Regions from separate parts of the Halomonas sp. PAMB 3232 genome, predicted to be linked through region 2. Evidence: predicted binding sites of a transcription regulator. Region 2 holds the regulator's gene; the other holds the start of a gene.

Evidence for each region. Region 2 encodes sigma-54, which starts transcription at its own class of promoters, with help from an activator protein. Its sites were predicted from a motif close to TGGCACNNNNNTTGCTNT; they were not measured.
Region 1: a site for sigma-54 is predicted at 2,933-2,950, ahead of glnA (glutamate--ammonia ligase). Genes of this name have one in related genera too.

What each region holds. Positions count from the first base shown of each region.
Region 1 covers NZ_CP134865.1:3,446,257-3,450,039, forward strand. The annotation lists gene glnL (nitrogen regulation protein NR(II)) at 1-460, opposite strand, end outside; gene RN346_RS15785 (DUF4124 domain-containing protein) at 672-1,217, opposite strand; gene glnA (glutamate--ammonia ligase) at 1,295-2,701, opposite strand; gene RN346_RS15795 (hypothetical protein) at 3,311-3,616, shown strand.
Region 2 covers NZ_CP134865.1:1,576,789-1,580,571, forward strand. The annotation lists gene RN346_RS07110 (PTS sugar transporter subunit IIA) at 1-293, opposite strand, end outside; gene hpf (ribosome hibernation-promoting factor, HPF/YfiA family) at 298-606, opposite strand; gene RN346_RS07120 (RNA polymerase factor sigma-54) at 688-2,100, opposite strand; gene lptB (LPS export ABC transporter ATP-binding protein) at 2,206-2,931, opposite strand; gene lptA (lipopolysaccharide transport periplasmic protein LptA) at 2,966-3,457, opposite strand; gene lptC (LPS export ABC transporter periplasmic protein LptC) at 3,460-3,783, opposite strand, start outside.

The DNA of each region.
Region 1 (3,783 bases), 1.8 Mb from region 2:
CAAGATCGCGCTCCAATAGTTGGGCGGCGCCGCGAATACCGCCCAGCGGGTTTTTCACCTCGTGGGCCAGGCCCCGAGCCAGCACCTTGATGGTCTCCTGGCGGGTCGTCAGCGCCTCCTCGCGGGAGATCTGCATCAAACGGTCGCGGGGTTCGACTTCCAGCAGCAATTCATCCGCCGAGAGCGGCGTGACCGTGTAGTCCACCGTGAGCGGCTCGCCGTTGAGCGGCGTAATGCGCGCCTCGCGCTGGGTGTAGGGATGAAAGGCGTCGCGCGCCTTGGCCAACACGCTATCGACGCTTTCGCCGCAGCCCAAAAGGGTATCCAGGCTCATGCCCTTCACGCGGCTGATACTCACGGCCAACAGCGCTTCAGCGGCAGGGTTCATCCAGCCAACGCGCAGTTCACCATCCAGCAGCAGTACGGCGGTGGTGAGATGTTCGAGTAAACGCTGATACATGGCGTGTCCTGAGGGGCCTTGGGTAAGTCGCGTGACGCTGCGAGGTTCAAACGTTGGGTCGCAAGCGCATGCACTGAAAGTGCAAAAAGCGCGCCAATCGCGCATCGATCGCGCCCCTGATGGATTAATCGCCTCAAGGCGGCGCAAAACGATGCGCCATTGCAACGCGGCGTAAAATTCACACGACGCTAATGCACTATTTTAGTGCATATTATCGCGGCGCGACGATGATACTCACCGCTTCGGTGCGGTGCTGAACCCGCCCCTGGCTGTCGAGCAGCTCGGCTTCCAGCCGATGCGCCCCCTGAGTGAGCCCGGTGAGCCAGAAGGCGTCGCTGTGTAGCGCCGACTGGCTGATCTCGCCGTTCACCAGCAGCCGAATCTGGTGATCCTCGCGCAGCGGCGGTTGAACGCGCACATCCACCGGCGTCATCGTGTCGTCGAGCCGCGTGCCGGGCGCCGGGCTTTCGATCGCGAACCGGTCATAGGGCATGAAGGGCTGACCGGGCCGCGCCTGGCTGCGTGACGGCGGAGGCGGCGGCGCGCCTTGCACGCTCGGCAGTGGCGCCAGCGTCACGGCCTCGCCACCGCTTTCCGGGTTGTCGGTGTAGGTCACCCGGCCGCTCTCATCGACCACACGGTACACCGTTTGCGCCTGGGCCGGACTTTCTGCCAGCCACAGCGTCAGGCTCCCCGCCAGGACGCAAAGCATTGGCGCTTTGGCCCGGCGCGCCCACCGATCGAATGTCGCTTTCATGGCGATTCCCCCATAAAAAAACCCCGCCGAGGCGGGGTTTGGAGCCAATACACCTCGAAGGTGAGGTGGGCCGCTGCTTAGCAGCTGTAGTACATGTCGAACTCGATCGGGTGTGTGGCCATGCGCATGCGCGTGACTTCTTCCATCTTGAGCTCGATGTAGGCATCGATCATGTCGTCGGTGAACACGCCACCTTCGGTCAGGAACGCGCGGTCGGCGTCGAGCGCTTCCAGCGCCTGATCCAGGCTGTTGGCGACGGTCGGTACGGCCTTGCCCTCTTCCGGCGGCAGGTCGTACAGGTTCTTGTCCATCGCGTCGCCCGGGTGGATCTTGTTCTTGATGCCGTCGATACCGGCCATCAGCATCGCCGCGAACGCCAGGTACGGGTTGGCAGTCGGGTCGGGGAAGCGAGTTTCGACACGCTTGCCTTTCGGGCTCGCGGTGTACGGAATGCGGATGGAGGCAGAGCGGTTACGCGCGCTGTAGGCGAGCATGACCGGCGCTTCGAAACCCGGCACCAGACGCTTGTAGGAGTTGGTCGACGCGTTGGTGAACGCGTTCAGGGCGCGAGCGTGCTTGATCACACCGCCGATGTAGTAAAGCGCCATTTCAGAAAGACCCGCGTACTCGTCGCCGGCGAACTGGTTTTCACCATCCTTCCAGAACGACTGGTGCACGTGCATGCCCGAGCCGTTATCGCCCACCAGCGGCTTCGGCATGAAGGTGGCGGTTTTGCCGTAGGCGTGCGCCACGTTGTGGATCACGTACTTCATTTCCTGAACTTCGTCGGCCTTCTTCACCAGCGTGTTGAACTTCACGCCGATTTCGTTCTGGCCGGCGTTCGCTACTTCGTGGTGATGCACTTCGACGGACTGGCCGATCGCTTCCAGGGTGTTACACATCGCGCCACGAATGTCGTGGAAGCTGTCGACCGGGGGTACCGGGAAGTAGCCGCCTTTCACGCGCGGGCGGTGGCCAAGGTTGCCGCCTTCAACGTCGCTATCGGTCGCCCAGGCGCCCTCTTCAGAGCTGATCTTGAACATGGAGCCCTGGATATCGGTTTTCCAGTGTACCTGATCGAAGATGAAGAACTCGGGTTCCGGGCCGAAGAAGGCAGTGTCGCCAAGGCCGGTGGACTCGAGGTAGGCTTCAGCGCGCTTGGCGATGGAGCGCGGGTCGCGATCGTAGCCCTGCATGGTAGCCGGCTCGATGATGTCGCAACGCAGGATGATGGTCGCGTCTTCGGTGAAGGGGTCGAGGAAGGCGGTGCCGTCTTCGGGACGCAGAATCATGTCGGATTCGTTGATGCCCTTCCAGCCTTCGATGGAAGAGCCATCGAACATTTGGCCGTTTTCAAAAAACTCTTCGTCGACGTCCCGTGCCGGTACGGTGACGTGCTGCTCTTTACCGCGCGTATCGGTGAAACGCAGATCTACCCACTTGACTTCATTTTCTTCGATTAGCGCGAGCGTCTTGGCTGACATACTGTTCTCCGTCTCCGGTATGAGCGTGGCTTAAAGCGTGTACTGTAAGCGATCGATTAAACGTATTGTTGAACAAAGCCGTCGTACGCAACGTGCGTAAGCCACGCCTTCGTTGTTTGTTCGCGTGATAGGCGCTGACTCCCGCCCTGACACCTGCGATTCAAGGTAAACCGGCTCTCGTTGTAGCACGCCCAAAAGCGTTTGCCTACGACGCCAGCCGTTGCCTTTTAGTAAGCATGTAGCGTGCCAACTTTGCACCAATATGGCATGCCCTATAACAAGACACTGTTTTGAAAAGTTTTTTCAATTTATTGGCGGTGCAACCTCGATGCATAACGCGGTTGGCTCGCTTCCAGCCTGCGCCCACAAAGCGAAAAACGCACCACAAACGATCACTCAGTTAAAATTTGAACCAAAAAAGTGCATAGCTGTTGATGAAATAGCCAGAACGAAACAATCAAACGCCTTTGCGCCTAAAAATGATGCGTGCCACCGCCTTTCGATAAGGCGATTCCACGGGGCCTCTAATGAAAAAGGCCACAGGTGGCCGATTGCCGACATTACAAACTACACTAAGCTCATCATTCACCCGGTAAAAGGACCCGCAGAATGCATCAACACATCGAATGGGACGACCCAGGCAAAACCAGCGTATCGGAATACTTCAAGAACGACCCGAACCACGACGCCCCCCGCCGCGGCGACATCCTCTCCGCCCGTTACCAAAACCGTATCGTGCGGGTGAAGGTGGAAACCTACCGGGAAGACGAAGGGGTCAGCGTTGGCAGCGTCGCCGCCATCCTCGACGCCCACGGCCACCGCTTCAAAACCCACGGCAAACTCAGCCTCGACGACATCGTCCGCCTGCCCGATGACAAGCGCGCGATGGAACACTGGGATGAGGGCGAGAAATAACGTTAAGCTTCCTTCTCGCTAGTATGGCCCCACCGTTTGAGTGCTTGGATTCCTTGAACGGTGGGGTTAATCCTTTAACAGGTTTTTACAAGCCAAAGTAAAAACTCAAGTCCTTGTCCGTATTAAATTAAATACTTTAGATTACTTACCTCGTTTCAAGCTTTCTA
Region 2 (3,783 bases):
TCCACTGGATCGCCATCGATGGCGTCGAAGTCGACGGGTTCGGCGAGCTTTAGAAAGCCGGCGATCGGCGCGCTGCAGTGCGGACTTCGGGCGTGGGGAATCGCGACCCCATTGCCGATGCCGGTACTGCCAAGGCGCTCACGACCGACCAGCCGGCTGAAGACTTCCTGACTATCCAGGCTCGGTGTGTTTTGAGCGATGAACGTGCTGAAGAACTCCAGCACCCGTTTTTTGCTGCCCCCGGGGACGTCGAACAGCACGCGCTCCGGGGGGAGTATGGTTTCCAGGGTCATCGAATTAACGCACGCCAGCGCCCTGGGCGCGGGCCTGTGCTTTTTCCTTGTGTTTTACCAGTTGGCGGTCGAGCTTGTCGGCCAGGGCGTCGATGGCGGCATACATATCATTGTCCTCGGCTTCGGCGTGTACGTCGGCGCCCGAAGCATGCAGCGTGCAGGCGGCCTGCTGACGCTCCTTTTCGATCGACAGCGTCACCTGCACGGTGGTGATGTTGTCGTAGTGGCGTTCGATACGCTCGAGTTTCTCGTTGACGTAGTCACGCAGGGCGTCTGTCAGTTCCAGGTGATGACCGGTAATGTTCACTTGCATCGACGTACTCCTAATCCAGGACTGTCCTTCGATTGTAACCCTTTTTCCGCCATTGCAAAGCCCTGCCGGCAAGTTTCCCGTTTAACGTAAACGGCGCCGCTCACTGGAGGAGGGAATGCCCATCGCTTCGCGGTATTTGGCCACGGTGCGCCTGGCCACGTTGATGCCGTTGGCCTCAAGTAGCGTGACCAAATGGCTGTCCGATAGCGGCTTGCCTGGCGTTTCGTCTTGAATCAGTTTTTTGAGCCGGGCGCGGATCGCGGTGCTGGAGTGGCTGTCGCCGCCGTCCTGACCGCTCACCTGGCTCGAGAAAAAGTACTTGAGCTCGAATACGCCGCGGGGCGTGTGAATATATTTTTGCGTCGTGACCCGCGAGATCGTCGACTCGTGCATCTCCACCGCTTCGGCGATGTCGGCGAGAATCAACGGTTTCATCGCTTCTTCGCCGCGCTCCAGAAAACCGATCTGGCGAGCGATGATTTCGCGGCCAACGCGCAAAAGGGTGTCGTTTCGACTCGACAGGCTCTTGATCAGCCAGCGCGCCTCCTGCAGGTGTTCTTTCAAGAACTGATTGTCCTGGCTCTTGTCGGCGCGCTTGATGAGGCTGGCGTAGTCCGGCTGAACGCGAAGCTTGGGCAGCGCCTCCGGATTGAGCTCGAGATGCCAGCCTTCCTGGTCGTGACGGACCACCAGATCCGGGGTGATGTAGCTTTGGTTGGTGGCACCAAAGGCGCTGCCCGGGCGCGGGTCGAGGCTTCGAATCAGCCGGACGACGTCGTCGAGCTGCTCGTCATCGAGGCTGAGGCGGCGTTTCAACAGGCGCAGGTCGTTCTTGCCCAGCGCTTCCAGAAACTGACGCACCAGGCGCCGGGCCTGCATCAGCAGCGGGGTATTGTCGGCAAGCGCTGCCAGCTGTAGCAGCAGACACTCGCGCAGATCGCGGGCGAACACGCCGGTGGGCTCGAACTGCTGCACGCGCAGCAGCACGTTTTCCACCTCCCGCTGGCTCAGGCCGTCCAGGCCCTGGGCCTTGAGGCCTTCGCGAATGTCGTTAAGCGGCTGGGTCAGGTAGCCGTTGGCATCCAGCGCGTCGATCAGGCTTTCGGCAATGGCATGGTCTCGTGGGCTGGTATCCGTCATCGCCAACTGCCACAACAGATGCCCCTGAAGGCTTTGGCCAGCGGCCTGGCGCTCGAAATCCGGGCCTTCGCCGCTGCCACCGGCGGCCATGTCCTGGTAGGTGTCGGACCATTCGCTGTCGGTGGCAAGCTCCTGGGGGATGCTCTCTTCCCACTCGGTTTCTGGCGTCTCCTGGGTTGTCTCTTCGCCGAATTCGTCTTCCTGCTCTAAAAGCGGGTTGGCGTCGAGCGCCTGCTGGATCTCCTGGCGCAGGTCCAACGTCGAGAGCTGCAGCAGGGCGATCGCCTGCTGCAGCTGCGGTGTCATGGTCAGCTGCGTACCGACGCGCAGCTGTAGAGAAGCTTTCATGACCATCGAAGAACCACTCGTTACTCGTAAAGCTCCACACTAGAGCGAGACGGGGTTCGACGCAAGTGCAATAAATATGCCACTACCCGGAACTTTATGGTTGTCACCGGGTTAGAGGCGAAAATCTGCGCCCAGATAGACCTCGCGCACCTTTTGATCGCCAAGAATGGCGTCGGCGTCGCCGCTTGCGATGATATGGCCGTCGCCGACGATATAGGCGATGTCGCAGATATCCAGCGTTTCACGGACGTTGTGGTCGGTGATCAACACGCCGATATGGCGCGCCTTGAGCGCAAGGATGATCGACTTGATCTCGCCGACGGAAATTGGATCCACCCCGGCGAAGGGTTCGTCGAGCAGGATGAAGGCCGGGTCAGTGGCCAGCGACCGGGCGATTTCCACGCGGCGGCGCTCGCCGCCGGAGAGGCTCATCCCCAGGTTGTCGCGAATGTGGGTGATGTGAAAATCTTCCAGCAGCTGCTCCAGGCGCGCCTGGCGGGCAGGGCGGTCCAGCTCCTTGCGCGTCTCCAGAATGGCCATGATGTTGTCGGCCACCGAGAGCTTTCTAAAGATCGATGCCTCCTGGGGCAGATAGCCGATGCCGGCGATGGCGCGCTCGTGCATCGGTGCCCGGGTCAAATCCAGCTCGTCGATACCTACGCTTCCGGCATCCGCCTTGACCAGCCCCACGATCATGTAAAACGAGGTCGTCTTGCCCGCCCCGTTAGGGCCAAGCAGGCCCACGACGCTGCCCTGGGTGATCTCCAGATTGATATCCTTGACCACCCGGCGACGCTTGTAGCTTTTGGCCAGGTGGCGGGCGTGAAGCGTCTTGATCGCTTCAGGTTGGGTGCTCGACACGATGACTCTCCTATTGCGCGGGCTGCAGCGTCATGCGGATGCGCTGGTTGTCGCCACCGCTGACGTCGGAGCGCGCCTGAACCACTTCGCGGTCGATAAAATACTCCAGCCGCCCGCCACGAAAGCGGTCGCTGCGCTGGGTGAGCTCGGCCTGATCGATCAGCTCGACCCGGCGCTCGCTGACGTGGTAAACGATGCGTCGCGCCCAACCCTCCATGGGCGCCGGCTCATTTTCGAGCTGGTTGCGAAGATAGGCGCGCTCGCCGGTGGCGGTCGCCTGGGAGAGCTCGCCGGCATCGTTGCGCGTGATTTCGACGCGGTCGCCGCGAATCTGCATCTCGCCCTGGCGAATGTTGACGTTGCCGGAATAGACCGCGGTGCCCGCACGCTGGTCGAGGTCGAGCCGGTCGGCTTCCACTTCGACGGGCGCCTGGCTGGTTTGCGCCTGGGCGGTCAGCGGCAGCGCCAGGCTCAGCAGTGCGATTCGTAAATAAGCGTGCATAACTACTCCTGCAAGGTGGAATCCGAAACGGTAGGGTCCTGGGGTGTCGGGTCGGCGGCTTGTTGCGCTTGAACCGGCGGATGCGTGCCGCGCACGTTGTCGCTCAGGCGTACCTGGCTTTCATCGAGCCAGACGTCCATGCGCTCGGCACTCATACGTTGGGGCGGCTGCTGCAAAAGTGCGGGCGCCTCGGTATAGGCGTGGCGCTCGAGACCCTCGTAGTGTAGGCGCTCGGTATCGAGCTGCCAGCCCTCGTCCGGGGCGAGCAGCCGGGCATTGCCTTCCAGGATCAGCGTCTGGCGCTCGTTTTGCAGCGTGCCATGATC